Linked DNA regions of Nitratireductor mangrovi. The protein of the gene in region 1 interacts with the protein of each later gene in a pairwise test. Links are inferred from orthologs where the notes say so. Each region holds a gene or a part of one and is shown on either strand. Other genes may lie near its edges. The genes, in order: FQ775_RS03275 and ybgC.

Evidence for each region.
Region 2: the proteins of FQ775_RS03275 (region 1) and ybgC interact in binary tests that used the Escherichia coli proteins (3 or more experiments, as listed by UniProt). The link is inferred for Nitratireductor mangrovi from one-to-one orthologs.

The regions. Positions count from the first base shown.
Region 1 is NZ_CP042301.2:676,242-691,281, reverse strand. Bases 5,639-8,606 are described here. They hold FQ775_RS03275 (acyl carrier protein), read right to left. Parts: upstream 7,257-8,606; coding sequence 7,020-7,256; downstream 5,639-7,019. Other genes in these bases: fabD (ACP S-malonyltransferase), read right to left, coding at 8,322-8,606; fabG (3-oxoacyl-[acyl-carrier-protein] reductase), read right to left, coding at 7,526-8,263; fabF (beta-ketoacyl-ACP synthase II), read right to left, coding at 5,716-6,978. Outside these bases: FQ775_RS23865 (peptidylprolyl isomerase), read left to right, coding at 18-941; 4-hydroxythreonine-4-phosphate dehydrogenase PdxA, read left to right, coding at 1,006-1,962; 16S rRNA (adenine(1518)-N(6)/adenine(1519)-N(6))-dimethyltransferase RsmA, read left to right, coding at 1,959-2,792; gmk (guanylate kinase), read right to left, coding at 2,797-3,453; FQ775_RS03290 (YicC/YloC family endoribonuclease), read right to left, coding at 3,457-4,344; endolytic transglycosylase MltG, read right to left, coding at 4,369-5,544; more of fabD, read right to left, coding at 8,607-9,263; FQ775_RS03260 (M20 aminoacylase family protein), read right to left, coding at 9,496-10,662; FQ775_RS03255 (calcium/sodium antiporter), read left to right, coding at 10,840-11,772; rpsF (30S ribosomal protein S6), read left to right, coding at 12,043-12,486; rpsR (30S ribosomal protein S18), read left to right, coding at 12,486-12,734; rplI (50S ribosomal protein L9), read left to right, coding at 12,929-13,513; FQ775_RS03235 (cyclopropane fatty acid synthase), read left to right, coding at 13,651-14,940. UniProt on the Escherichia coli protein: Carrier of the growing fatty acid chain in fatty acid biosynthesis.
Region 2 is NZ_CP042301.2:3,545,365-3,560,324, reverse strand. The notes cover bases 7,969-10,856. They hold ybgC (tol-pal system-associated acyl-CoA thioesterase), read left to right. Parts: upstream 7,969-9,124; coding sequence 9,125-9,589; downstream 9,590-10,856. Other genes in these bases: tolR (protein TolR), read left to right, coding at 10,589-10,856; tolQ (protein TolQ), read left to right, coding at 9,860-10,570; FQ775_RS17270 (glycoside hydrolase family 5 protein), read right to left, coding at 7,969-9,063. In the rest of the region: FQ775_RS17315 (sulfite exporter TauE/SafE family protein), read left to right, coding at 1-221; FQ775_RS17310 (acyl-CoA synthetase), read left to right, coding at 314-1,954; protease adaptor protein RcdA, read left to right, coding at 2,342-2,869; FQ775_RS17300 (sulfite exporter TauE/SafE family protein), read right to left, coding at 2,883-3,668; crossover junction endodeoxyribonuclease RuvC, read left to right, coding at 3,767-4,291; Holliday junction branch migration protein RuvA, read left to right, coding at 4,288-4,905; FQ775_RS17285 (radical SAM/SPASM domain-containing protein), read left to right, coding at 5,125-5,994; Holliday junction branch migration DNA helicase RuvB, read left to right, coding at 6,126-7,163; FQ775_RS17275 (pyridoxamine 5'-phosphate oxidase family protein), read left to right, coding at 7,228-7,791; more of FQ775_RS17270, read right to left, coding at 7,810-7,968; more of tolR, read left to right, coding at 10,857-11,044; FQ775_RS17250 (cell envelope integrity TolA family protein), read left to right, coding at 11,051-12,109; Tol-Pal system beta propeller repeat protein TolB, read left to right, coding at 12,177-13,478; peptidoglycan-associated lipoprotein Pal, read left to right, coding at 13,711-14,208; tol-pal system protein YbgF, read left to right, coding at 14,388-14,960.

The DNA.
Region 1 (15,040 bases):
GAGAACGGAGCTCAGCCATGAAACCAGCTCTGCACCGCCTTGCATCGGCGAGCCTTGTCGTGGCCCTCGCCCTGTCCCTTCATATGGCAGCGCCGGTCGCCCCGGCAGCGGCGAGCGAGATCCGCTACATCATCAACAACGTCCCGGTGACCTCCTACGACATTGCGCGGCGCAAGGCCTTCCTGCGCCTGCAGCGGCGTTCGGACAACGCAAACGAACAGATGATCGAGCAGACGCTGAAGGCGATCGAGATCAGGCGTCTGAACATCAAGGTGCCCGACCAGCAGGTGGACGAGGCCTATGGCCGCTTTGCCTCCGGCAACAAGCTGTCGCTCGCCCAACTGGACCAGATCATGGCGCAATCGGGCGTCACCAAGGATCATTTCAAGGACTTCATCCGGGTACAGATCGGCTGGAACAGGGCGCTGGGCGCGCGCTTCCGGGCCCAGGAGCGCATGACCGAGCAGGACGCCGTCCACCGCATGCTGCAGGAGGGTGGCAACAAGCCGTCCGCGACCGAGTACATGCTGCAGCAGGTCATCTTTGTCATTCCGGCCGGAGAACGAGGTTCATTGCTCGGCAAGCGGCGCAAGGAAGCCACCGCCATGCGTGAGCGCTTCAATGGCTGCGACGGCACGCGCCAGTTCGCCAAGGGCCTGATCGATGTCACAGTCCGCGATCTCGGTCGTGTGGTGGCGCCGGAACTGCCACCGGACTGGAAGGACCAGATCGTCAACACCAAGCCTGGCCAGGCGACACCGTTGCGCGAGACCGAACGCGGCGTCGAGTTCATCGGCATCTGCAGTACGCGCGAGGTTTCCGACGACCGCGTCGCGCAGATGGTGTTCGAGAACGAAACCGCGACCGACGAGAAGGCCGACGAACTCAGCAAGAAATATCTTGCCGAACTGCGCGAGAAAGCCCGCATCGTTGAACGCTGACGGCGGACCGCCGCTTGCCCTGTCCTCGGGCGATCCTTCCGGCATAGGCCCCGAAATCGCGCTCATGGCGTGGGCGGACCGCAAGCGGCTTGCCCTGCCCTCTTTCTATGTGCTCGGCGACGTCGCGCTCCTGAAGGGACGGGCCGCCGCCCTCGGCATCGACATCCGGGTTCAGGAGACCGCGCCTGGCGAGGCCAGCGACGCCTTTGACGGCGCGCTGCCGGTGGTTCCGCTCGAGAACCGGTTCCTGGATCAGCCGGGGCTGCCCAACGCCGCCAACGCGGCCGGGATCGTCGAGGCGATCGACCGCGCCGTGGCGGACACGATGGGGGGCGCAGCCAGCGCCGTCGTCACCTGCCCGATCGCCAAGAAGCCGCTCTACGACGCCGGCTTCGCCTTTCCCGGCCATACCGAATATCTCGCCCATCTTTCCGAGAAGGCGACCGGCCGGGCCGTGACACCGGTGATGATGCTGGCCGGGCCGGAATTGCGGGCGGTGCCCGTCACCATCCATATCCCGCTGTCCGAGGTGCCGCGGCGCCTGACGACCGCGGCGATCGTGGAAACGGCCACCATCACCGAGCGTGACCTCGCAGGGCGCTTCGGCATCGCCGCGCCGCGGCTCGCCATTGCCGGGCTCAACCCGCATGCGGGCGAAATGGGCGCCATGGGCGAAGAGGACGAGACGATCGTGCGGCCGGCTGTCGAGGCACTTCGCGCTGCGGGCATCGACGCCAGCGGTCCGCTGCCGGCCGACACCATGTTCCACGCCGCGGCGCGAGCCGGCTACGACGCCGCGATCTGCATGTATCACGACCAGGCGCTGATCCCGGCCAAGGCGCTTGCCTTCGACGAGACCGTCAATGTAACGCTCGGCCTGCCCTTCGTGCGAACATCGCCCGACCACGGCACGGCGTTCGGCATTGCCGGCAAGGGCGTCGCCCGGCCCGACAGCCTTGTGGCCGCGCTGCGTCTCGCCAAGCGCCTGGCGGACGGACGCGCACGCGCCGCCACGCCATGAGCCCCGACGGCCTGCCGCCGCTGCGCGAGGTGATCGCGCGATACGAGCTGGCGCCGAGGAAGTCGCTCGGGCAGAACTTCCTGCTCGACCTCAACCTGACCGGCAAGGTCGCCCGCGCCGCCGGCGACTTGACCGGCGCCACGGTGATCGAGGTCGGACCGGGCCCCGGCGGGCTGACCAGGGCGCTGCTGATGGGAGGCGCGGCAAAGGTCATCGCGGTCGAGCGCGACGAGCGCTGCCTGGCCGCGCTGGCGGAGATTTCGGCGCATTATCCGGGGCGGCTGGAGACTGTCTCCGGCGACGCGCTGACGACCGACTTCGCAGCCCTTGCCGCCGGCCACGAACGCGTGCTGATCGTCGCCAACCTGCCCTACAATATCGGCACCGAACTGCTCGTCGGCTGGCTGACGGCGGAGCCGTGGCCGCCCTTCTACGAATCGATGACGCTGATGTTCCAGCGCGAGGTGGCCGAGCGCATCGTGGCGGCACCCGGCAGCGGCGCATACGGCCGGCTCGGCGTGCTGGCCGGCTGGCGCACGCAGGCGCGGATCGCCTTCGACGTGCCGCCGCAGGCCTTCACCCCGCCACCCAAGGTGACGTCGTCGGTGGTCCACCTGGCGCCCCGGCCGGAGCCACTGCCGACGGACGCCCGACGACTGGCGCGGGTGACGCAGTCCGCGTTCGGGCAGCGGCGCAAGATGCTGCGCCAGAGCCTGAAGCCGCTCGGCGGCGAAGCGCTGCTGGAAAAGGCGGGGATCGACCCGACACGCCGCGCCGAGACGCTGTCGGTGGCGGAATTCGTCGCGCTGACCGCAGCCCTCGACGGCTGAGGCTTCAGCCGGTGCGCTCGTCGAGCAGGCCGGAAACGAAGTCGAACAGTCCCGGACGGCGGTCGCGCTTGAGACGTTCGGCGGTAACAATCGCCTGGACCGCCTTGAAGGCCGCCTGCAGATCGTCATTGATCACGACATAATCGTATTTGCGCCAGTGCTCGATCTCTGCGCGCGCGTTGGCCAGCCGCGCCTCGATGACCTTGTCCTGGTCCTCGGCGCGGCGCATCAGCCGCTCCCTCAACGCGGCCATGGACGGTGGCAGGATGAAGATCGACACGATGTCGGCGGGCATACGCTCGCGCAACTGATCGGCCCCCTGCCAGTCGATGTCGAACAGCATGTCGCGCCCTTCGGCCATCGCCGCTTCGGCCGGCGCGCGCGGCGTGGCGTAGAAATTGCCGTGCACCTCGGCCCACTCCAGAAGCGCGTCGTCGTCGCGCTGGTGGTCGAAGTCGCGCTTGGTCACGAAATGATAATGCACGCCGTCGATCTCGCTGCCGCGCCGTGGTCGCGTCGTCAGACTCACGGAGAGTTCGAAGCCCTTGTCCTCCTCCAGGAGGTTGCGCGCGATCGTTGACTTGCCGGCGCCCGAGGGCGACGACAGAACGAGCATCAGGCCGCGGCGGCGGATGGAAGCGGACGGGGGCCTTTCGCCCATTGGCTACTCCAGATTCTGCACCTGTTCGCGGAGCTGGTCGACGACCGCCTTGAGCTCCAGCCCGATCGAGGTCACCGAGGTGGCGTTCGACTTCGAGCACAGCGTATTCGATTCGCGGTTGAACTCCTGCGCCAGAAAATCGAGCTTGCGGCCGACCACGCCGCCATCGGCCAGAAGCTGCCGCGCGGCGGCGACATGCGCCTTGAGCCGGTCGATCTCCTCGCGGATATCGGCGCGGGTGGCCAGCAGGGCCGCTTCCTGGTTGAGGCGCTGCTCGTCGAGGCCGTTGGCCGATTCGGTGATGAGCTTGACCTGCATGGCGATGCGCTCGCGGATCGCGGCCGGTTCGCGCGAGGGATCCGCCTCGGCATCCCTGGTCAGTTTCTCGATCGTCGACACCTGGTCGGCAATCACGTCGGCAAGCACGGCGCCTTCCGCGAGCCGGGCTGCCTCGAGGTCGGCGAGCGCTGCATCGAGCGCGCCCAGAACCGCGGTGTCGAGCGCCTTGCGGACGTCCTCGTCCTCGACGGTCTCGGGAACCTCCAGAACCCCGCGCAGGGCCAGCAGACCGTCGGCCGAGGCCGGACGACAGCCGAACTGCTCCTCCAGCCGCCTGGCGAGGCCGGCGACGTCGCGCAGGAAGGCCTCGTTCACCACCGGCTGCGCCAGCGATCCCGACCGGCTCACCGAAAGCGTCGCCTGGAGGTTGCCGCGCGCAAACTTGCGCTGCATCGCCTGCTTGGCCGGCATTTCCAGCCGCTCGAAGCCGGGCGCCAGCCGCAGGCGCGTCTCGAGGCTGCGGCCGTTGACCGAACGCACCTCCCAGGCAAACGCGGTGCCTTCATGCTCGGCCGCCGCGCGAGCGAAGCCCGTCATGCTCTGCACTGCCATGGCCGCCCCCCCTTCGCAGCAGAATTAGTCGGCCGCCGACGTACCCTCGCCGCCGCCATTGGCGGCTTCCTGTTCGCGCTGCTTTTCGATCTCGCGCCAGCGCGCGACGTTCTGGTTGTGCTCTTCCAGCGTCCTGGCGAAGACGTGGCCGCCGGTGCCGTCGGCGACGAAATAGAGCTCGTCGGTGGTCGACGGGTTGGCGACCGCCTCCAGCGCGGCACGGCCGGGCGTGGCGATCGGCGTCGGCGGCAGGCCGTCTATATGATAGGTGTTGTAGGGGGTCGGCTTGTCGATGTCGGAGCGGTAGATCGGGCGGTCCGCCGGCTTGCCCTTGCCGCCGAAGAGGCCGTAGACGATCGTCGGGTCGGATTGCAGCCGCATGCCGCGCCGCAGCCGGTTGATGAACACGGCGGCGACGCGCGAGCGCTCGTCTGCCTTGCCGGTTTCCTTTTCCACGATCGAGGCGAGCGTCACGAATTCGTTGATGTCGGCAAGCGGCAGGTCGTCGACCCGGCGTTCCCAGATTTCCTCGACCAGCGCCTTCTGGTCGGCCACCATCTTCTCGACCAGTTCGGCGCGCGTCGTGCCGCGGGTGAAACGCTGCGTGTCGGCGACCAGCATGCCCTCCGGCGGCTGCTCGGCAGGCATCTCGCCGGTCAGCGCCTCATGTTCGGCGATGCGCCCGAGCGCCTGCTCGACCGTCAGCCCTTCGGGAACGGTGAGCGAATAAAGCACCGAGCGGCCGCTCACCAGCAGATCCATGATGTCGCGCATCGAGGCGCCGGCCTTGACCTCGTACTCGCCGGCCTTGAGTCGGTTGTCGGCGCCGGCGGCGCGAACGCCGAGGCGGAAGATGCGGCCGTCGCTGATGAGGCCGCGCCGCTCCAACAGGTTGGCGATCTCGGCAACGCCGGTCGCCGGCTTGATCATGACGGTGGTGCTGGTCGCGGCCGGGCCGTCGGCCTCGAACTCGCGCTTGCCGAGATAGACGGCGAGGCCTCCGGCAAGCACGACGAAGATCACCGCCGACAGCAGGAAGTTCATGAAAACGACAAACTGGTTGCGCGAACCCTTGGAGCGTTTGGGCGGCGGGGTGCCCTGCTCGGGCCGCAGCGCCTCGCTGGCCGATTTCGGCACGATCGGCTTTGGCGGCTGGGAGCGGTTTCCGAAGGTCGTTTCTGTGGGGGTATCTGTGGTCATGGACGTTCCCGGAACTTCATAGCCCCCGCTTCCCTGCCGTGTTGCCCGCCGGGAGGGACAAGCCGTCCCCCGATGCGCATCCCGCCGCGCCGCCCGGATGGCTCGACGCCGCGCGATGCGCGAGACGATAGGTAGCGACGAATATGGCAAAATTTTCGGCCCGAGGGCCGATCAGCCGTCATGGCGCCGGAAGACGAGCGAGGCGTTGGTGCCGCCAAAGCCGAAGGAATTGGAAAGCGCGATGTCGATACGCCGCTCTTTCGGCGTGTTCGGCACCAGGTCGAGCGCCGTCTCGACGGAGGGATTGTCGAGGTTGATGGTCGCGGGCGCCACGTTGTCGCGGATCGCCAGGATCGAGAAGATGGCTTCCGCGGCGCCGGCCGCGCCGAGCAGGTGGCCGACCGACGATTTGGTGGACGACATGGCGATCTTCGAGGCGGCATTGCCGACCAGGCGCTCGACCGCGCCAAGCTCTATCGTATCGGCCATGGTGGACGTGCCGTGAGCATTGATGTAGTCGATGTCGGCGGGCGTCAGCCCGGCGCGCTTGAGCGCGGCTGACATGCAGCGATAGGCCCCGTCGCCATCCTCGGAGGGGGCAGTGATGTGGAAGGCGTCGCCGCTCATGCCATAGCCGATGACCTCGGCATAGATGGTGGCGCCCCGCGCCTGGGCATGCTCCAGCGCCTCGAGCACCACGACACCGGCGCCCTCGCCCATCACGAAACCGTCGCGATCGCGGTCATAGGGCCGCGAGGCCTTTTCGGGCGTATCGTTGTAGGCGGTCGACAGCGCCCTGCAAGCGGCGAAGCCGGCGAGCGACAGCCGGTTGATCGGCGCCTCGGCGCCGCCTGCCAGCATGACGTCGGCATCACCGAGCGCGACGAGGCGGGCCGCGTCGCCGATGGCGTGCGCCCCGGTCGAGCAGGCGGTCACGACGGCATGGTTCGGCCCCTTCAGACCGTGCCGGATCGACACCTGGCCGGACACCAGGTTGATGATGTTGCCGGGGATGAAGAACGGGCTGATTCGCCTCGGACCACGGTCGCGCAGGATCAGCGCGTTCTCGGCGATGCCGTCGACGCCGCCAATGCCGGAACCGATCATCACGCCGGTGGCGTTCTGCTCGTCGGCGGTCTTTGGCTCCCAGCCGGAATGCTTCAGCGCCTCGTCGGCAGCAGCGATGCCGTAGGTGATGAAATCGCCGACCTTGCGCTGTTCCTTGGGCTCCAGCACATGGTCGGGATTGAAGGTGCCGTCCGAACCGTCGCCGCGCGGGATCACGTTGGCGATCTTGCACGGCAGGTCGTCGGTCTCGAAATGCTCGATCCGCCGGGCCGCGCTCTGGCCCGACAAAAGCCGGCTCCAGCTGTGTTCGACGCCGACGCCGAACGGCGACACCAGCCCCATGCCCGTGACGACGACGCGTCTCATCGATCCATCACCAACCATGATGCCCTAACCGGCTCAAGGCGTCAGGCAGCGGCCTTTTCGATGAACTTGACCGCGTCGCCGACCGTCAGGATGGTCTCGGCGGCATCGTCCGGGATCTCGACACCGAACTCTTCCTCGAAGGCCATGACGAGTTCGACGGTGTCCAGACTGTCCGCGCCCAGATCGTCGATGAAGCTCGCGCCCTCGGTGACCTTGTCGGCGTCAACGCCGAGATGCTCTACAACGATTTTTTTGACGCGCTCTGCGGTGTCGCTCATCTGGAAACCCTCGACTTCGGTTCAAGTTGGTCTTCGTTAGCGGCACGTCGACCGCTAATCAAGTTGAAAGATAGCGCCCCGGCAGGATGGCCGAAACAGACCTTGCCGGACCCCCAACCCGGTCGATGCGCCAAGGGTGCAATCGCCAGATCACCGGTTTGCCGGGCCGCATAACACGAAAAATATGGCCGGCAAAGGCGAAAAGGCGACGCAAATCGCCGCGCTGCCTGCACCTGTGGAGAAGAACCTGTACAGGCCGCGGTCCGCCTTCAGATCATCGCCATGCCGCCATTGACGTGGATCGTCTGGCCGGTGATGTAGGCCGCCTCGCTGGTCGCCAGGAAGGCTACCGCAGCGGCAACTTCCTCGCCGGTGCCCATGCGCTTCATGGGGATGGCGCCCATGATGGCGTCGCGCTGCTTTTCATTCAGCTTGTCGGTCATCGCCGACTCGATGAAGCCGGGCGCGATGCAGTTCACGGTGATCGCGCGGCTGGCGATTTCCTGGGCCAGCGATTTCGAAAAGCCGATCATCCCGGCCTTGGAGGCGCAATAGTTGGCCTGGCCGGGATTGCCGGTGACGCCGACGACCGAGGTGATGTTGACGATGCGGCCGAAACGGCGGCGCATCATCGGATGGGTGAGTTCACGGGTGAGCCGGAAGACGGCGCCGAGATTGACCTCCATCACCGCGTCCCAGTCCTCGTCCGACATGCGCACGAACAGGCCGTCGCGGGTAATGCCGGCATTGTTGACCAGAATGTCGACGCCTTCGAGCTCGGCTTCCGCCTTCTGCCCCAGTGCCTTCACGTCCGCCCTGTCGGAGAGATTGGCCGGGAAGACCTTGACCCGCTCTCCGAGCTCGCCGGCCAGCGTCTCGAGCTTTTCCACGCGGGTGCCATGCAGGCCGACGGTCGCGCCCTGGGCATGCAGAACGCGCGCGACCGATTCGCCGATGCCGCCGGATGCGCCGGTGACGAGTGCCTTGCGGCCGGTCAGGTCGAACATCTTTTTCTCCCGTAGAGGATCGAAACGTTGTCGTTGGTAGGCCGGCGCCCGCAGCCGATCAAGCCAGCGCGACCAGCGCCGCCTCGACGTCAGCCGGCGTGTTGATCGCCGACGTCGCCATGTCGCGGTCGATGCGGCGCGCCAGGCCCGAAAGGACCTTGCCGGCGCCGATCTCGTAAAGCGTCGAGACGCCGTTCTGGCCGAACCATTCCACGGTCTCACGCCAGCGCACGCGTCCGGTCACCTGTTCGACCAGCAGTGTCGCGATCCTCTCGGGATCGCTGACCGGGCTGACACTGACATTGGCAACCACCGGAACGGCGGGCGCCTTCTTGGCGACCTCCGCCAAGGCCGCGCGCATGGCGTCGGCAGCCGGCGTCATCAGAGCCGAATGGAAGGGCGCGGAGACCGGCAGCATGATGGCGCGCTTGGCGCCCTTTTCCGTGCAGAGCGCTGCGGCCTTCTCGACCGCGGCCCGGGCGCCGGAAATCACGATCTGGCCGCCGCCATTGTCGTTGGCGATCTGGCAGACACCGGTCGCCCCCGCCTCGCGGCAGGCCGCATCGACGGCGGCGTCATCCAGGCCGAGGATCGCCGCCATGGCGCCCTCGCCCGCCGGCACCGCGGCCTGCATGGCATTGCCGCGGATACGCAGGAGCCGCGCGGTGTCGGCAAGCGAAAACACGCCTGCCGCGCAAAGCGCGGAATATTCGCCCAGCGAATGGCCGGCGACATAGGCGACCCTGTCCTTGAGCGAAAGGCCGCCCGCCTCCAGCGCGCGCAGCGCGGCGATCGACACCGCCATCAGCGCCGGCTGGGCATTGGCGGTGAGCGTCAGCCGGTCGTCGGGGCCTTCCCAGATCAGGTTCGACAGCTTTTCGCCGAGCGCCTCGTCGATCTCGTCGAAGACGGCGCGCGCCTCCGGATAGGCTTCGGCAAGCTCGCGCCCCATGCCGACGGTCTGGCTGCCCTGGCCCGGAAAGGTGAATGCGATCGCCATCCGGCGTCTCCCCGTCGTTTTCCTTGCCGAGCCTGTGCGGCAGGAGGGGCGGCAAAGTCAAGGCCACGACCCCGGACCGCGCCATGGGAACTCCAGTCGAAGGTCGGCGGAGGCAGAATGCCCCTGGCCAGCCCGAGCCCTGCTCGTCGCACATTCCCCCGAGGAAAAGGAGGTCCAGCGGCAGCGCCCGACCCCCTTCCTATCCTGCGCAACAGTGACCCGTTGCTGTCCTTCACCCGGCCGGAAGCGCCGTCTCCACCAGCCTGGCCCAATAGGAGCAGCCGATCGGGATGATCTCGTCGTTGAAGTCATACTCCGGGTGGTGGAGATATTGGGTGTCGCCTTGGCCGAGATAGATGAAGGCACCGGGGCGGGCCTCCAGCATGAAGGCGAAATCCTCGCCACCCATGACCTGCGGGGTCTCCATGTCGACGCGGTCGCCGACCACCTGACGTGCCACTTCTCCGGCAAAACCCGCCTCGCGGACATGGTTGGAGAGCACCGGGTAGTGACGCTGGTAATCGAGCGTCGCCTTGGCGCCGAAGGCCGCGGCGGTGTGCTCGACCACCTCCTTCATGCGCTCTTCCAGCAGGTCGCGGATTTCGGGCGACAGCGTGCGCGCCGTGCCCGTCAGCCGCGCGGTCTGCGGGATGACGTTGAAGGCGTCGCCGGCCTTGAAGGTGGTGACCGAGATCACCGCCGCCTCGACCGGATCGACATTGCGCGCCACCACCGACTGCAAGGCAGTCATGATGTGGGCGCCGACAAGCGTGGTATCGATGCAGCGCTGCGGGCGCGCGGCATGGCCGCCCATGCCCTCGATGTCGATGATGAACATGTCGGCAGCGGCCATCATGGAGCCGGTGCGCAGCGCGAAATGGCCAAGCGGAATGCCCGGCGCATTGTGCATGCCGTAGACCTCGTCGATCGAGAAGCGGTCCATCATCCCCTCGTCGACCATCTCGCGGCCGCCGCCGCCGCCCTCCTCGGCCGGCTGGAAGATGACGACCGCGGTGCCGTCGAAGTTGCGCGTCTCGGCCAGGTAGCGCGCGGCCCCGAGGAGCATCGCGGTGTGCCCGTCATGCCCGCAGGCATGCATGACGCCGTCCGTCTTCGACTTGTGGGGCCGATCGACCGCCTCGTGGATCGGCAAAGCGTCCATGTCGGCGCGCAGGCCGATGGTCTTGCCGCTGCCGTTCTTGCGCCCCTTGATGACACCGACGACGCCGGTGCGCCCGATGCCGGTCACCACCTCGTCGACACCGAATTCCTTCAGCTTTTCGGCGACCATGGCGGCGGTGCGATGGACATCGAACTGCAGTTCGGGATGGGCGTGGATATCGCGCCGCCAGGCGGTGACATCGTCGTGGAATTCGGCGATGCGGTTGATGATCGGCATAAAGATGTTCTCCTCGAATGTTCGTTCGTGGGCACGTTGTGCCCGATTGCGCGGGGCCGGTAAAAAGGAAAATGCTGATCCAGCGCGCTGACCGCGCCCTTGTCTGCGCCATGGCGGCGGCCCATCTTAGCGCTACCGCGAGAGGGCGGTTTGCTGGAACCTGGGGGAACACCGCCTGTGCGCGATGTGCTTTTCGTCATAGCCGGATTCGTGCTGTTGTTCGGCGGCGGCGAACTTCTGGTGCGCGGCGCCGTTTCGGCGGCGCGGCGGCTCGGGATCAGCGAACTCGTCATCGGCCTCACCGTGGTCGGCTTCGGCACTTCGATGCCCGAAATGCTGGTCTCGGTCGAAGCGGCCTTCAAGGGCCGTCCCGAGATCGCCATCGGCAATGTGGTCGGCTCCAACATCGCCAACATCCTGCTGATCGCCGGCTTCACGGGGCTGATGGCGCCGTCGGGCGGCTGGGGAGCGGACGTCAAGCGCGACGTGCGCGTCATGCTCGGCGCGACCGCGCTGCTGCTCGTCGCCGCGGCATGGGGCGCGCTGCCGACATGGGGCGGCGTGCTGCTGCTCGCGCTGCTGTCGGCCTATCTTTATGCGCACTACCGCGCCAGCGGTGCGGTGCCCGAAGACCTCGAAGTCCGGTCGGCGACAAAGCCGGCCTGGCTCGCGGGGCTGCTGCTTCTGGCCGGCCTGGCGCTGCTCTTCGTCGGCGCCGACATGCTGATCGAGGGCGCCAGCGCCATCGCGCTGGCGCTCGGCGTCTCGGAAGCGGTGGTGGGGCTGTCGATCGTCGCCGTCGGCACCAGCCTGCCGGAACTCGCCACGTCGGTGGTCGCGGCCTGGCGCGGCCGCACCGCGGTGGCGATCGGCAATGTGGTCGGCTCCAACATCTTCAACATCCTCGCCATTCTCGGCGTCACCGCGCTCGTCGCGCCGCTGCCGATCGCGGAACGCTTCTTGCGTATCGACGTGCCGCTGGTGCTGGCGATCAGCATCGTCTTCGCGCTGATCCTGAGCTGGAGCGACCGGCTCGGCCGCAAGACCGGGGGCGCGATGCTGGCCGCCTACGCCTTCTATACCGCCTGCCTCTACCTCTCGTCCGGCTGAACGGCGGCGATTGAGGTTGCGCAGGCGGCCAAAACCTGTATAAGCGCGCTCACTCTGCCGGTCCCAGCTGGGGGCTGAACGGAGGGCCGTGCGCCGACTTCCTGGGAATCCGCCGCATCGTGTGAAGGCAAAAAGCCTTCCGCCTCCCGTGTCTCCGCTCTCGACCGTCTCGAATTTGCGCCTTTCTTCCCCGCGATCGACGGGAAAAGACAAGTCGCAGAGGCTTAGCCGTTGGCCGCCGGGAGAGCGAACGAAGAAAGGCAAAGAACAATGGCACTTTACGAGCATGTGTTCCTTGCCCGGCAGGATCTGTCCTCGCAGCAGGTCGATGCGCTTGTCGAGCAGTACAAGGGCGTCGTGGAAGCGAATGGCGGTTCCATCGGCCGGGTGGAGAATTGGGGGCTGAAGTCCCTCACCTACCGCATCAGGAAGAACCGCAAGGCCTATTTCACGCTCATGGACATGACCGCGCCCGCGGCCGCCGTCCAGGAACTGGAGCGCCAGATGGGCCTGTCGGAAGACGTGCTGCGCTTCATGACCATCCGCGTCGACGCGCACGAGGAAGGCCCCTCGGCCATGATGCAGAAGCGCGACCGCGACGACCGCCCCGGCGATCGTGGCCCGCGTGGCGACCGCGGCGACCGTGGCCCGCGCGGCGATCGTGACGACCGTCCGCGCCGTCCGCGCGAACATTCCGACGGAGGAGCGCAATAATGGTCGACATCAACCAGATCCCGACCCGCCGTCCCTTCCATCGCCGCCGCAAGACGTGCCCGTTCTCGGGCTCCAATGCGCCGAAGATCGACTACAAGGACGTGCGCCTGCTGCAGCGCTACATTTCCGAGCGCGGCAAGATCGTGCCGTCGCGCATCACCGCGGTGAGCCAGAAGAAGCAGCGCGAACTCGCCAAGGCGATCAAGCGCGCCCGCTTCCTGGGCCTTTTGCCCTACGTGGTACGCTAACCGAGCGATGACGCGGGCGGCCCGCCGCCCGCGCGTCCCCCGCGACGGGCGCGGTACGGACGAGCAAAGAAATCCCGGGCTGGGGCCCTGGCCCCTAACTGCCGGCCGGCAGGACAGCGACAAGCGGGCTCAACGCCCTGTCAGGCTTCCTCCGTCCGGCGCGCCGCCAAGGCGCATATGAAAGGTACGGAACCATGGAAGTCATTCTTCTCGAACGCATTGCCCGCCTCGGGCAGATGGGCGACACCGTCAAGGTGCGCGACGGCTTCGCACGCAATTTCCTGCTGCCGAAGGGCAAGGCGCTGCGCGCCAACGAGGCCAACAAGAAGAAGTTCGAAGGCCAGCGCGCGCAGCTCGAGGCGCGCAACCTGGAACGCAAGAGCGAGGCCGAGCAGGTCGCCGAAAAGCTCGACGGCAAGTCCTTCGTGGTGGTGCGCGCCGCCGCCGAGACCGGCCAGCTCTACGGTTCGGTGTCGACCCGCGACATCTCCGACCTGCTGACCGAGGAAGGCTTTTCGGTCGGCCGCAACCAGGTCGAGCTCAATCAGCCGATCAAGGCGATCGGCCTCACCAATGTGGTCATCGCGCTGCATCCGGAAGTCGAGGTCACGGTGACGCTGAACATCGCCCGTTCGGCCGACGAGGCCGAGCGTCAGGCGGCAGGCGAGACGCTCGATTCGGCGGAAGCGATCTATGGCGAGGACATCAACGAGAATGCCCGCCCGGAAGCCTTCTTCGAGCCGGATGCCGATGGCGACGAGACGGACGAAAACGCCTGATCCAGAGAAAAAACCGGTCAGGTTCAATACCCGGGAGGCAACTCCCGGGTATTTTTTTGCTTGATAGAACGGCCCCCTGACCCACATTCTGGCTCAGGTGCGGCGTGGCATTGTCTGTTTGTGGAGGTGTTGATCCCATGAACATGCTGTTGCGAAGTGTGATCGAGCGCCTGATCCGGACGGGCAATCTGACCGTCATCGACCCCGGCGGCGCGGCCCATGCCTTCGGCGACCAGAACGGCAGGAAGGTGACGGTGGCGATCCGGACACGCCATGCCGAACGCGCCATCACCGTCGACCCGACGCTTGCGCTTCCCGAAGCCTACATGAACGGCGAGATCGACATGGTGGAGGGCGACCTCCTCGACCTGCTCGAGATCGTCTACACCAATACAGGCATGGTCAATGCCGGCGCCTTCTGGGCCCGCATGGCCGACGGCATGCGCTATCTGTTCCGGCGTTTCCAGCAGCTCAACACCACGGCGCGCGCGCGGCAGAACGTGCGCCGCCACTACGACCTGTCGCGCGAGCTCTACCGGCTCTTCCTCGACGAGGACCTGCAATATTCCTGCGCCTATTTCACCCGGCCCGACATGACGCTGGAGGAGGCGCAACTCGCCAAGAAGCGCCACCTCGCCGCCAAGCTGGCGATCAAGCCGGGCCAGACGGTGCTCGACATCGGCTGCGGCTTCGGCGGGCTCAGCCTTTACCTGACGCGCAATTTCGATGCCGACGTGCTCGGCATCACGCTGTCCGAGGAACAGCTGGCGATCGCCAATGAGCGCGCCCAGGAGGAAGGGCTCGAAGGCCACGTACATTTCGAGCTCAAGGACTACCGCAAGCTTTCGGAGCGCTTCGACCGCATCGTCTCGGTCGGCATGTTCGAACATGTCGGCGTCAACCACTACCGGACCTTCTTCGACAAATGCGCCACGATCCTGAAGCCGGACGGAGTGATGGTGCTGCATTCGATCGGCCGCTCCGGCCCGCCGGCGGCGACGACGCCGTTCATCCGCAAGCACATCTTCCCCGGCGGCTACATTCCGGCGCTGTCGGAGGTGCTGCCGGCGATCGAACGCTCGGGGCTGATGGTCAGCGACATCGAGATCCTGCGGCTCCACTACGCCGACACGCTGAAACACTGGCGGCAGCGCTTCCTCGCCAATCGCGACCGCATCCGCGACATCTACGACGAGCGTTTCTGCCGCATGTGGGAGTTCTATCTCGCCGGCTCGGAGGCCGGCTTCCGCTGGCAGGACCTGATGGTGTTCCAGATCCAGCTCACACGCAAGAACACAACCCTGCCGGTCACCCGCGACTATATGGGCGCGGTGGAGGAGCGTCTTGCCAGGCAGGACGCACCCGACCGGGGGACCAAGCCACAGGCGCCCGCGAAGCCCGGACGACGCCGCAAGCGCACGGCCTGACACACCTCCCGCCGCGACCATTGTCGAGCCTTCTGGTATAGAATCGGGCGGCTGGTCCGGGCGCTGATTCGCGTCAACCGCATTTCACCGGCAAACGACG
Region 2 (14,960 bases), 2.9 Mb from region 1 along the record:
ATGCGGTGAAGCTTGCGCCCTACTTTGCACTTGGCCAGTTCGACAGCGTCAATCTCGGCACCTCGCTCGCCCTGTTGCCGCTCGCCCCATTGGCGACGCTCGCCGGCGCCTATGTCGTCAAGCGCATGAGGGCCGAAGTATTCTACCCGCTGACCTACGCGACCGTTCTGGTCGTTTCGCTCAAGCTCCTTTGGGACGGCGCGGCCGCACTCTATGGGTGAGGGTCGTCAGTGTCGCGCATAGCGGTTTCTACGCGGATGACGGCGTGCCGATTGGCGGCTAATCTCATCGAAAACACCTCAGGGAGACCAACGTGCCGGGCATTTTCGAGACGGACCTCGACCGCAACGCCGCCAATTTCCAGCCGCTGTCGCCGCTTTCCTATCTGGAACGCGCCGCGCGCACCTTTCCCGACCAGACGGCGATCATCCACGGTGCCCAGCGCATCTCCTATCGCGATTTCTTTGCCCGTTCGCGCCGTTTTGCCTCGGCGCTCGCGGCCAGGAGCATCGGCAAGGGCGACACGGTCTCGGTTATGCTCTCCAACACACCGGCCATGCTGGAGGCGCATTTCGGCGTGCCGATGGTCAAGGCGGTGCTGCATTCGCTCAACACGCGGCTCGACGCGGCGATCATCGCGTTCCAGCTCGACCACGCCGAAACGAAGGTGCTGATCGTCGACAGGGAGTTCTCGGGCGTGGTCGAGGAAGCGCTGGCGACGACCAAGGTGAAGCCGCTGGTGATCGACTATGACGATCCCGAGCATGGCACGGATGCCCCCTATCCCAAGGGCGGACGCATTGGTTCGCTCGACTACGAGGAATTCGTGGCGGCGGGCGATCCGGAATTCGCCTGGTCGATGCCCGACGACGAATGGGACGCGATTTCGCTCAACTATACCTCCGGCACCACCGGCAATCCGAAGGGCGTGGTCTATCATCACCGCGGCGCAGCACTGATGGCCTATGCCAACACCATCCATGCCGGCATGGGCCGGCACCCGGTCTATCTGTGGACCTTGCCGATGTTTCACTGCAACGGCTGGTGTTTCCCGTGGACGCTGGCGGTGCAGGCCGGCACCCATGTCTGCCTGCGCTGGGTGAGGGCCAGCGCCATGTATGACGCCATCGCCGACCATGGCGTCACCCATCTCTGCGGCGCGCCGATCGTCATGGCGACGCTGCTCAACGCGCCGGACGAGGAAAAACGCGACTTCCCGCACACCGTCACCTTCAACACGGCGGCCGCGCCGCCGCCCGAAGCCGTGCTTTCGGGCATGGCCGATGCCGGCTTCGCCGTGACCCATCTCTACGGCCTGACCGAGACCTACGGCCCGGCGGTGGTCAACGAATGGAAGAGCGAGTGGGACGCGCTCGAGAAGGGCGCCCGCACCACCAGGAAGGCGCGACAGGGGGTGCGCTACGCGGCGCTCGAAGACTTGACCGTGATGGACCCGGCGACGATGGAAAAGACCCCTGCCGACGGCGAGACCATCGGCGAGGTCATGTTCCGCGGCAACATCGTCATGAAAGGCTATCTGAAGAACGCCGCCGCGACGGAGGAGGCGCTAGCCGGCGGCTGGTTCCATTCCGGCGATCTTGGCGTGATGCATCCCGACGGATACATCCAGCTCAAGGACCGCTCCAAGGACATCATCATCTCCGGCGGCGAGAACATCTCCTCGATCGAGGTCGAGGACGCGCTGTACAAGCATGCCGCCGTCGCCGCCTGCGGCGTCGTCGCCAAGGCTGACGACAAATGGGGCGAGACGCCGGTTGCCTATGTCGAGCTGAAACCCGGCCGGACGGCGAGCGAGGCCGAGATCATCGAGCACTGCCGCACCTTGCTGGCGCGGTTCAAATGCCCGAAGCAGGTGATCTTCGCCGAAATCCCCAAAACGAGCACCGGCAAGATCCAGAAGTTCCGGCTGCGCGAGATGGCGAAGGAGCTTTGAACCTGGCGTAGTCGCGCCTTCGTCGCCCCAGTTTTTCAGGCGTTGGGCGCGGGCCCTGTCAAAAAAGTCGCGATGCGTTAACCCGGCGTTAAGCTTTATGGGTGTTTACTAATTCCCGTCCAGTTTTCTGGATTCTTACCGAGCGGCTGGGGCTGCTCTGTTTGACGCCTCCCTGTTAAACTCCTGAGAGCCGCTGCCCGCGGCTCTTTTTTTGTCCGCATTCGGGGCAGGTCGCCGGCGCGGCGTTAACCGTCCGTTAAACATCACCTTGCCTTCGCGGGGGAGAACGCGCATTTTTCGCCGCCAGAGGCGTGAGGCTGCGCGGCCCGGCGGGTTATATCCGGGCGGAGCCGGCCAGAAGACGTCGAGCGTGCGGGGTGAAGTTCAATGCGTGAACCGGCAAGAGACAGCGGTACGACCATCAATCTCGCGGAGCGCCGGCTGTTCTCGCCGTCGTTCAAGCCGCTTTATGACGAGGGCATGGGGCTGGTCGAGCGCACGGCCGAATATCTGGACGGCGCCGGTCGCGCCGAGGCCAAGAAGCTGTCGCGGGTGGCGGCCACGCTCTATGCGGCCGAATCGATGCGGCTGACCACCCGGCTGATGCAGATCGCGTCGTGGCTCCTGTTGCAGCGGGCGGCGAATTCCGGCGAGATGACGCGCGAGCAGGTGGCGTCGGAAAAATCGAAGGTCAGGCTCGATACGGCGTCCGCGCATGAGGAAGCCGCGGGCTGGAACGAATTGCCGGACGCCTTCCGCGCCCTTGTCGAGCATTCGCTCAATCTCCAGTCGCGGGTGCGCCGCCTCGATGCCGAGATCTATGGTGATGGCGCCGACGCCGCGTCCGGCGTTCATCAGGCGAACCCGGTGTCCGACCAGATCACACTCCTGAACACCGCCTTCGCCCGCGGCTAAGACGGGCTCTAGTCTAGGCCGTAGCTCGACCGAGAATGGCAAAGAGCGGGTCGGCAGCCGGCAGCGCCAGCAATGCCGCGAGCAGGATGAGCATCAAGGTCGTGCGGCGATAGGCTTCCTCGCTGGCAAGCCCGAACAGCCGCCACCCGCCGAGAAGGCCGAGAAAGTAGACCGGAGTGGCGGCCAGCCCCAGCATCACTGCCGGGCGCTCGAACAGGCCCGCGATCCACAGATTGCCGATCGACAACACCTCGGCCAGGAAAAACAGCACCAGAAGATTGGCGCGCACGATCGCATGCGAGAGCGGCGACGCCAGCCAGTACATGATGACGGGCGGGCCGGGGATCGAGGCGATGCCGGATAATGTTCCGGCGATGCCGCCGACGGTCAGCGAGACCGTAGCGTTGCGTGGACCGCGATAGCGAACGCCGCGCCACAACCCGGTCGCGCAGGCGAGAATCGCGACGCAGATCACCCAGCGCAGCATCAGCGGATCGCCAATTCTCAGGATGGCGACGCCGGCCGGCAGCAGCAGCGCCAGCCCTACAAGCACCGGCACCACCTCGCGCCAGCGTGCGTGGCGCATCGCTGGCAACGTCAACGGGATCACCGGCAGTGAATCCATGATGACGATGATGACGAGAGCCGTTTTCGGGCCGTAAAGGGCGCCGGCGACCGGCGCCACGATCATGCCGGTGCCGAAGCCGGACATGCCGCGTGCGACCCCGGCGACCAGGACGGTCGCAAGGAGCAGGAAAAGCGGCAGGTCGGGTTCTGGAAAGGGCAAGGCGGGCACCATGCAAAATTCCGGGGCTCGGCGGGCCGTTATGCGCGAGTTTGTTTCTCATTTGTTCACATTCGGCTGGCAATGGTCCTGCGCGCGATTAAGGTAAGGCCATGCAGCAGGCGATTCGTATCATGGGCGTCGATCCGGGGCTTCGGCGGACCGGCTGGGGCATCGTCGAAATCGTCGGCAACTCGCTGCGTTTCGTGGCCGCGGGTACGGTGCGGTCCGACGATCGCGCCAGCCTCGCGGCGCGGCTTTGCCAGCTCCATGACGGGCTCTCGGACGTTGTGCGCGACCACATGCCGGAAGAAGCGGCGGTCGAACAGACCTTCGTCAACCGCGATGCGGCGGCGACCCTGAAACTTGGACAGGCGCGCGGCGTTGCGATGCTGGTGCCGGCGCTTGCCGGGCTGGTGGTCGCCGAATACGCGCCCAACGCCGTCAAGAAAGCGGTGATCGGCGTCGGTCATGGCGACAAGAAGCAGATCCACATGATGGTGAAGGTGCTGATGCCGAAGGCGGTCTTCGACACGGACGACGCCGCCGACGCGCTGGCGATTGCGGTCTGCCATGCCCATCACCGGCAGAGCGTTCCGGCCCGGCTCGCGGCCGCACAGGCGGGCGTCGGCGCATGATCGGCAAGCTCAAGGGCACGCTCGACGAGATCGGCGAGGACTATTGCGTGGTCGACGTTCACGGCGTCGGCTACGTCGCCTACTGTCCGGCCCGAGTGCTTGCCGGCCTGCCGGGTACCGGCGAGGCGGTGACGCTGTACATCGAGACCTATGTGCGCGAGGACATGATCAGGCTCTACGGCTTCGCCTCGGTGCTCGAACGGGAGTGGTTCCGGCTGCTGCAGAGCGTGCAGGGGGTGGGCGCCAAGGTGTCATTGGCAGTGCTGTCGACGCTGTCGGCGACCGATCTCGCCAATGCCGTGGCGTTGCGCGACGTCGCCATGGTGAGTCGGTCGCCTGGCGTCGGCAAGAAGGTCGCCGAGCGCATCGTCAGTGAATTGCGTGACAAGGCGCCTGCCTATGCGGGCGCCGCCACCGGCACCATCGGGTTGAAGCAGGAACTCGGGGAAGGTGCAGCGCCGGCGCCGGTCGCCGACGCGGTCTCCGCGCTCACCAACCTCGGCTATGGGCGCGATATCGCCGCCAATGCGATCGCCGCGGCAATGAAAGCGGCAGGAGAAGACGCCGATTCGGCCAAGCTGATCCGCCTCGGACTGAAGGAACTGGCTCGGTAAATCGCCGAATCGACCAAATCCGGAGCCGGCAGATATGCTCTCGGCAAATTAGAATACTCTAATCTGTTTGCGGCGCTGTTCTTGCGGTTCAGGCTTCAAATATAGCCAAAGCACTGTTTGATCGTCCGCCCCATCGCTGATACCTTTTGCGGCAGCTTGAGGTGCGGGTGAACGGCCATGTTCCTTGATCAGGTTGTCTGTGGCGCAGTCGGCGGGTTCATGAACCTGCGACGGGCGGATTTTCCCAAGATCATCCGTGTCGAAACCACGAATGGCTGCAACGCCAAATGTGTCATCTGTCCGCATTCCGCCATGGAACGGCAGATCATCAACATGCGGGCCGACCTCTTCAAGCGGATCGTCGAGGAAATCAGGCAGGAAGGGCTCGACACCATCCACCTGCACAATTTCGGCGAGCCGCTGCTCGACAAGAACCTGGAAGAGCGGGTAGCGCTCTGCCGTGAGATCGGCATCCGCCGGGTCAAGATCTTCTCCAACGGCTCGCTGCTCAACGAGCGCCGCGCGCGGGGGCTGATCGAGGCCGGGCTCGACGAGATCATGATTTCCTTCGACGGCGCCAACAAGGAAGAGTTCGAGCGCATCCGCTACCCGCTGAAGTACGATGTGGTGATCAAGAACGTCATGCGTCTCGTGGACCTGCGCAACGAGATGAAGTCGCCGATGCGTATCGGCGTCGGTTGTGCGACGACCTCCGACAAGGACGAGACGATGCACGCGCTGGAAGACTACGTCGACCGGTTCAGCTTCGGCCGGCTGCACAACTGGTCGGACTGGGACGATCCGGAGGTTTCCGACGCGCATATTTCGAGAGGCATTCGCCAGCCCTGCTCGCGCGTGTGGCGGACCTTCACCATTCTGAGCAACGGCAAGGTGGCGCTGTGCTGCCTCGACTACGAGGGCAAGATCGAACTCGGCGATCTCAACGAACCGGGCACGACGATCAAGTCGATCTGGAACAGCGCCCGTTATCACGAGATCCGCGAATATCACCGCACCGGCCAGCAGGCGAAAATCCCGAATTGCGCCAATTGCTCGAAGGCCTATCTTCACATAGGTGATTCTCACTAATATCGGGTTTCGCCGACACTTGGGTTCCGTGGCGCCTTGCGGGCGGACGAACGCGGGTGTCGCCATGCCGGGCCGCAGGGTTCGCATGTCCCTGAACGCACCGGACCACGGTCCGGCAAGACGGTAAGCTGATGAACGAGGCCACGCGGCTGATCTCCTCGGAAAAGCGCGGCGAAGACGCCGACGCCTCGCTCAGGCCGCAGTCGCTGAACGAATTCGTCGGTCAGCAAGCGGCGCGCGCCAACCTGAAGGTGTTCGTGGAAGCGGCGCGCTCGCGCGGCGAGGCGCTCGATCACGTGCTGTTCGTGGGCCCGCCGGGGCTGGGCAAGACGACGCTGGCGCAGATCATGGCGCGCGAGCTCGGCGTCAATTTCCGCTCCACCTCGGGCCCTGTGATCGCCAAGGCTGGCGACCTTGCGGCGCTGCTGACCAACCTCGAAGACCGCGACGTCCTGTTCATCGACGAGATCCACCGGCTCACCCCGGCGGTCGAGGAAATCCTCTATCCGGCTATGGAGGATTTCCAGCTCGACCTGATCATCGGCGAGGGACCGGCGGCGCGTTCGGTCAAGATCGACCTCGCGCGCTTCACGCTGGTTGCCGCGACGACGCGGCTCGGCCTGCTCACCAATCCGCTGCGCGATCGCTTCGGAATCCCGGTCAGGCTCAATTTCTACGAGGTCGGGGAACTGGAAACCATCGTCAGGCGCGGTGCCCGCATCCTTGGCCTGCCGATGGCCGACGAAGGTGCGGTCGAGATCGCGCGACGGGCCCGCGGCACGCCGCGCATCGCCGGCCGGCTGCTGCGCCGGGTGCGCGACTTCGCCTCGGTCGCCGGTGCGGAGATCGTCGACCGCAAGGTCGCCGACGAGGCGCTGTCGCGGCTCGAGGTCGACGGGCTCGGCCTCGACCAACTCGACCGGCGCTACCTGACCATGATCGCGCAGAATTTCGGCGGCGGGCCGGTCGGCGTCGAAACCATCGCCGCCGGGCTTTCGGAACCGCGCGACGCCATCGAGGACATCATCGAGCCGTTCCTGATCCAGCAAGGTTTCATCCAGCGCACGCCGCGCGGACGGCTCTTGACGGCGAACGCCTGGCGGCATCTCGGGCTGGAGCCGCCGCGCAACCTGGCCGAGGTACAAGGCCGCCTCTTCGAGGAGGAATAGGCGCTCCTGACGCGATGCTGTCAGGAGCCGGGGCATAGGTTCGGGGCGATCGTCAGGAGAGCCGATGCCGACCGCCCGCAAGCTCAACCGTACCCTGCGCGCCTTCATCGAAAGGCAGCCCCTGTTCTTCGTCGCCACCGCGGCCAGGGACGGCAAGGTCAACGTCTCGCCGAAGGGTTTGGACAGCCTGCGCATCCTTGCCGACGACAGGATCGTCTGGCTCAACCTTTCCGGCAGCGGCAACGAGACGGCCGCGCACCTTCGCGATGTGCCGCGCATGACCCTGATGTTCGCCGCCTTCGAGGGTGAGCCGATGATCCTGCGGGTCTACGGCCGCGCGCAAACGTTTCATCCGCGCGACGTGGAATGGCCCGAGCATGCGCCCCGCTTTCCGGACATGGCGGGCAGCCGGCAGATTTTTGACCTTGCGATCGATCTCGTCCAGACATCCTGCGGCACCGGCGTGCCGGTGATGAATTTTGCCGGCCAGCGCGGCGACAGCGAGCTGCTGCCCTTCTATGCGGAGATGGGCGAAGCCGGTGTGCGCGACTACTGGCGCCGGAAGAATGTCGTCAGCATCGACGACAGGCCGACGGGTATCTTTGGTCTGGAGGACGACGGAGACTAAACGGGCAGACAGTCCAACCTAGCGACGAGGCAGGCCGCGAACGACCGTCAGGACATCGTTCTCGGCCGCGTTGCCCTCGAACGCTTCGACCACGCCGAAGGCACCGCCATAACCCCATATCGACCAGGAAAAGCCGTGGCCTTCGGCAAGCGCGATCATGTCGGCGACGTAGGCCGCGCGCCACTCGGCCGGCATGACGAAGTCGTTGCCATATTCTTGGCGGATCATGCCGAACTCGCCCAGCAGAATGTCCGAAGGTGCGATGCCGTGCCGGTTGGCCCAGGAAGCGACGATCTCGAAGGGTGCGGCCATGGCCGCGCCCAATTCCACCTCCGTGTCGATCTTCGCGATTTCCTCGTCGAGATAGGCGAGCATGCCGGCACGGCGCGTCCACGGCGCGTCCGCCCTTATCTTCTCGCGCACCTTTTCGAGCGCCGTGTCGAGTTCGACCGGTGGCACTGCGTGCGGCGGATAGGGCAGGCCAGTCACGTAGGGGATGAAGTCGCCGGCCCAGGTCGCGCCCTGATGGGTCAGCAGAAACGGCGCGTAGGAATGGAACGACCACAGGATGTTGTCGTCCGGGATCGCCTTCGGGTCGAGCGCCGCCAGTCCCTCGGCCGAACCCCAGCAGGCGCCGGAAAGCACCAGCGTCAGCCGGGTGGCCGACGATCGTGCGGCGGCAAAGAGGCGGTAGAGCCGGTCCGGCCATTCGGTATCGCCTGGCCCGCACTCAAGCGTCGGCTCGTTCATCAGTTCGAGCGCTACCTGCCGAGGGTCCTCGCGGGAGAGCGTTTTGGCCATCTCGCGCACGATTTCAAGGTAACGTTCGAACAGGATGGGATCGGCCATCACCTCGGCCATGCCGATCGAGCGGTTTCCCCCCGCATGGAAAAGATGCAGGTCGACGATGACCTTCAGGCCCGCGGCGTTGATGGCGCGTGCCGAGGCCAGCACCTCCTCGTAGAGCCGGTCGCGCAATCCGGCGGTCCGGTCGGAGAGGAAGGGGGAGGGATCGATCGGCATGCGCACGAAATCGAAGCCGTCGTCGGCGAGCTTTTTTAGCGCTGCCTCGTCGACGCTGCGGCGCCATTCCGGGAACGGGAAGAGAACCTCAGGATCGTGCCAGCGGCTTTCGTCGGGCCAGGTGGTCCAGATGTCGAGATTGAGACCCCGGCTCGCCTCGAAGGTCGTTGCCTGCGAGGCCGTTGCGAGGGCAAGCAGGATAAGCAAAGCGGCGACGCCGTTCTTGAACAATGCCGCCGGGAATGCCATCGAGTTGCGCAGGCGCCTCATGGGCGCTGAATGGCAGAGGCGGCGGGCGAAGGGAAGCGCGATGGCGGATCATGGTGAATGGCCGAAGGGTATTGCCGGCGTATGGACCGCCGACGGCCACCGCCTCTACGCACGGGTCTATTACGCCGACACCGACTTTTCCGGTGTGGTCTACCACGCCCGCTACCTCGAGTTTTTCGAACGCGGACGGTCCGATTTCCTGCGCCTTGCAGGCGTGCATCACACCGAACTGGCCGACGGCAAGCATGGCGAGAGGCTGGTCTGGGTGGTGCGCAAGATGGAGATCGAGTTCCGCGCGCCGGCCCGCATAGACGACATCCTCACGATCGAGTCGCGCACTGCCGACATCTCCGGCGCCCGCATCTTCATGGAGCAGGAACTGAAGCGCGGCGAAACGGTGCTGGTCACAGCCAAGGTAGAGGCCGCGATTGTCTCGGAGACCGGTCGCCCGCGCCGCTTCCCCAAGGAGTGGGCCGACGCCTTCCTGCGTCGCACGCAAGGCTAGCCGCGAGGGCTGCACGTAGGCGCGGAATTTCGTCCAACCGTCGGTGGTCGGAGCCAAATCCTAACTGGTCCTTAACCTTAACCCTTCATCAAGGGAAAGGATCGGATTGTCGCCAATCGCCGCGCCTTTGTTTGACCAAGATTCCTCTCGAAAAGGCCGAATTCGCGCATCGGGGTGGAAGCCGGCACGATCTGGTCCGCCGGACGGGCGAAGGCGATGCGTGCGAGCCGGCGATCCGCGGCTCTCCACTTCTTAAGGACGGGACATCCCATGGAATCTCTTGCTCTCGCAGAGCCGACCGCGAGTCTATCGGTCTGGACGCTGTTCTGGCAGGCCGGCTGGGTGGTCAAGCTGGTCATGATCGGGCTGCTTGCGGCCTCGATCTGGACCTGGGCCATCATCATCGACAAGCTTATCGCCTATGGCCGCATGCGCGGTGCGCTCGACCGTTTCGAACAGAGTTTCTGGTCCGGACAATCGCTGGAAGACCTCTACCGGGCGCTGTCCGAGCGCACCACCACCGGAATGGGCTCGATCTTCGTTGCCGCTATGGCCGAGTGGAAAAAGAGCTTCGAAAAGGGTGCACGCTCGCCGATCGCGTTGCAGACACGCATCGACAAGGCGATGGACCTCGCGCTTACCCGCGAGATGGAGCGGCTGGAAGGCCGGCTCGGCTTCCTTGCCACCATCGGCTCTTCGGCCCCCTTCATCGGCCTCTTCGGTACGGTGGTCGGCATCATGACCTCGTTCCAGGCGATTGCCGGGTCGAAGTCGACCAGCCTCGCGGTTGTCGCACCCGGTATCGCCGAGGCGCTGCTGGCGACCGCGATCGGCCTGCTCGCCGCTATCCCGGCGGTTGTCGCCTACAACAAGCTTTCCTCGGATGCCGGCAAGATCGCGGTGCGCATGGAGGGCTTCGCGGACGAGTTCTCCGCCATACTCTCGCGGCAAATCGATGAAAGAGTTTCCCAGAAGGCCTGATCGGCAGGAGCAGCAGAAATGGCCATGTCGGTAATGCAGTCGGGCGGACGCGGAGGCAGGGGTCACCGCCGCCGCGGACGCCATCACGCGCTGATGTCGGAGATCAACGTGACGCCGTTCGTCGACGTCATGCTGGTGCTCCTGATCATCTTCATGGTCGCGGCGCCGCTCCTGACCGTCGGTGTGCCGATCGACCTTCCCGAGACCCAGGCCAAGGCGCTCAACTCTGATACGCAGCCGATCACCGTCTCGGTGAACAACCAGGGGCAGATCTTCCTGCAGGAAACCGAGGTGCCGATCGACGAGGTCGTGCCCAAGCTTGAGGCGATCTCCCGCACTGGCTACGACGAGCGCATTTATGTGCGCGGCGACAAGGCCGCCGACTACGGCACGATCATGAAGGTGATGGCGCGTATTTCGGCGGCGGGCTTCCGCAATCTTGGCCTCGTCACCCTTCAGGAACAGGACAGCTGATTTCGCATGAAGGTCGGCCTCGTCACCTCGACGGCGATGCATGCGGTGCTTCTGGGCTTTGGCCTCGTCACCCTCTCGGCGCCGCGCGCCTATGAGACGGTCGAGGAAGAAGCGGTGATGGTCGACACCATTCCGATCGAGGAATGGACCCGGATCCAGGAAGGCGAGAAGGAAGCTCCGGCGCGCGAGACGCCGGCGCCGCTGCCCACCGAGCGCCCGGAAGTGGTCGAGGAGGCGCAACGCGCGGGAGAGAACACCGTCGACACCGAAGTTGCGCCGACGCCGGAACCCAAGCCGAGGCCGGTGGAGACCGCGGCGTTGCCCGAGCCGCCGCCAGAGCCGGCGCCGCAGCCCGACCCCGAGCCGGAGCCCGCACCGGCCAAGGCCGCCGAGGAAAAGCCCGCGCCGGTGCCGGCGACCGAGGTGACGCCCGAGCCGCAGCCGAAGCAGGAGGTCGAGCCCGACCCGGTCGCCGAGACCGTCGTTGCGGAAAACCCGGAGGCCGAGGCAACTAGGCTTCCCGATACCGCGCCGACGCCGGAAGCCCGTCCGCAGCCGCCGCAGGCACAGACGGCCAAGGCGCCGGAACGCAAGGATGCGCAGGAGCCGGCCGAAAAGCAGGCCGCGAACCTGGCGGAAAGCTCCGACGAACTGCTCGACGACGTCGCCGCGCTGCTCAACAAGGAAAAGCCCTCCGGCGGTGGCGCCAAGCGCTCGACGCGGGAAGCCTCGCTGGGCGCCGAAACGCGGCGCAATGCCGAGAAGCTGTCACGCAGCGAGATGGACGGGTTGCGGCAGAAGCTTGCCGGCTGCTGGGCCATACCCGCCGGCATCGTCGATTACGAACTCCTGAAGGTGTCGGTGCGCTTCCAACTCGACCGCGCCGGCAACCTCGAGGGGCGGCCAGAGATCATCGAGGGCGGCGCTTCATCGGGCCCCGGCCGCATCGCCGCCGAATCGGCGGTGCGCGCGGTGCAGAAGTGCGAACCGTTCAATCTGCCGAGCGAAAAATACGATACCTGGGCCGAAGTGATTGTCCATTTCGATCCCAGCGATATGTTCTAGGGCTTTGATCGGCACTGCCGCAGCCCGCCCCTGACGACAAGACGAAGGGATAGTGATGAAGCTGACGATGAAATCCGTGCTCCTGGCGCTTGCGCTTGCCGTGTCGGGCGCCGCCATGGTCGCGCCGGCGCGTGCGCTGGTCGAGATCGACGTCAACAAGGGCGTCATCGAGCCGCTGCCGATCGCCATCACCGAATTCCTGTCGGCCGGTGCGCTCGGCAAGGAGATCTCCGATATCGTTGCGGCCGATCTCCAGCGCTCGGGCCTGTTCGCGCCGATCGACCGTGGCGCCTTCATCGAGAAGATATCCAATCCCGACGCGGCGCCGCGCTTCGAGGACTGGAAGGTGATCAACGCGCAGGCGCTGGTCACCGGCCGCGTCACCGAAGAAGCCGACGGCCGCGTTCGCGCCGAGTTCCGCCTCTGGGACACCTTCGCCGGGCAGCAGATGATCGGCGAGCAGTTCTTTGCCTCCAAGGCGAACACGCGCCGCGTCGCTCACATCATCGCCGATTCCATCTACGAGCGGCTGACGGGCGAGAAGGGCTATTTCGACACGCGCGTCGTCTTCATCGACGAGTCCGGGCCCAAGAACCAGCGCCGCAAGCGGCTGGCGATCATGGACCAGGACGGCGCCAATGTGCGCTATCTGTCGGACGGTCGTGCGATCGCGCTGACGCCGCGCTTCTCGCCCAACCGCCAGGAAATCACCTACATGTCCTACGAGAGCGGGCAGCCGCAGGTGTACCTGCTGCAGATCGAGACCGGGCAGCGCGAACTCGTCGGCAATTTCCCGGGCATGACGTTCGCGCCGCGCTTTTCGCCAGACGGGCAGAAGGTGATCATGAGCCTTCTGCGTGACGATGGAAACTCCAATATCTACACGCTGGACCTCAGGAGCCGGACCACGACCCGGCTGACCAATTCAAACGCGATCGACACCTCGCCGTCCTATTCGCCGGACGGCAGCGAGATCGTCTTCACCTCGGACCGCGGCGGCCGCGCACAGATCTACGCGATGAGCGCCGACGGCTCCAACCAGCGCCGCATCTCGTTCGGCGATGGCGCCTATTCGACCCCGGTGTGGTCGCCGCGTGGCGACTTGATCGCGTTCACCAAGCAGTCGGGCGGCGAGTTTCAGATCGGCGTCATGCGCACGGACGGGTCCGGCGAGCGCATTCTTTCGAGCGGCTTCAGCCAGGAAGGGCCGACCTGGGCGCCCAACGGCCGGGTGATCATGTTCTTCCGCCAGCCAGCCGGCGCGGCCGGGCCGCAGCTTTATTCGATCGATCTGACCGGCCGCAACGAGCAGAGGATCGGCAGCCCCAACTTCGCCTCCGATCCGGCCTGGTCGCCACTGCTCGACTGAGGCGCCGCGCCAGACGCAAAAGCGTTGTTCTTGCGCAAAATCGTGACCGGGCGCGCACAAAGGGCCGTGTTTCCGCCGCATTTTGGCATAGTTTGCGCGCCAAGTGTGCCGGTAGGACGGGCGCGCTCCAGGGGAGCAACCGAAAATTAACCTCGTTTCTTGTGCGCCGGTTAACCCAGCCGTGGTTACTGGAAGGTCAAAGAAACCCTTATAATGCGAAGGAGTGGCGGTCATGCGCCGTATCGCAGCGCTCAGCAGGAATCCCGCGGCCATGGCGCTTTTCATGGCCCTGGCGGTTGCCGGCTGCGCATCCAAGAAAATTCCCAACAACCCGGCCGACCTCGGCCTCGGCGCGGCAACGCCCGGCTCGGCGCAGGACTTCACGGTCAATGTCGGCGACCGCATCTTTTTTGATACCGACTCGTCGCTGATCCGCGCCGATGCCCAGGCGACGCTGGCCAAGCAGGCACAGTGGCTGGGCCAGTACGGCTCCTACGCAATCACCATCGAGGGCCACGCCGACGAGCGCGGCACGCGCGAATACAATCTGGCGCTTGGCGCCCGGCGTGCCGCCGCGACACGCGACTTCCTGGTGGCGCGCGGCGTTGCATCGAACCGGATCAAGACGATCACCTACGGCAAGGAGCGTCCGGTTGCGGTCTGTGACGACATTTCCTGCTGGTCTCAGAACCGGCGGGCGGTGACGGTGCTGAACGGCGCCGGCAGCTGATCCGGGCGGCATTTAGCAGCAAAGAAGCGGTCCCTGCGGGCCGCTTCTTGCCGTTTCAAGCCGGATCAACGGGTGCGCGTTGGGCCGAAACAAAATTTGGCCGAACTCGCGCGCCCTGATAATGTCGACGAGCGGGCCGGGGCGGCCCGAACTCTCAAGATTCCACAGCGGGACAGTCGATGAAATCGAAGATCACTTTTCTGGTGGCCGTCGCACTGCCGTTCGCGTTTTCCGCGCTCGCTCATGCCGGGCCGGCGGGAATGCCGGTAACGGGACTGCGCGCGGTCGATGGCGCGGCCAAGCCGCGGATCCTGAAGGTGCAGGCCAACGATCCGCGTATCGGTGAGCTCGAGGAGCAGGTGCGCCAGCTCACAGGCAAGGTCGAGGAACTGACCTTCATGATCCTGCAGATGCAGGAACAGGTGCGCAAGATGCAGGAAGACAACGAGTTCCGGTTCCAGCAGCTCGAGGAAAAACGCACCGATGCCGGCGCGGCATCGCCACAGCGGCAGGCCGCCGACGGTGCGACAGACGAGTCGGCCGGGAGCAATGATCGCGGTGAATTGCCGAAAAATCTCGGTACGATCACGTTCGACGAGAACGGCAACCCGACCGGCGGTACCGTCGAGACCGACAACGAGCTGCCGGGCGTCGAGGTGACCGGCGAAGGCGCTGGCGAGGCTCGCGATGAAACGGTGGTGGCCGCGTTGCCCGATACCGACAATCCGGACGAACTCTACCGCAACGCCTAT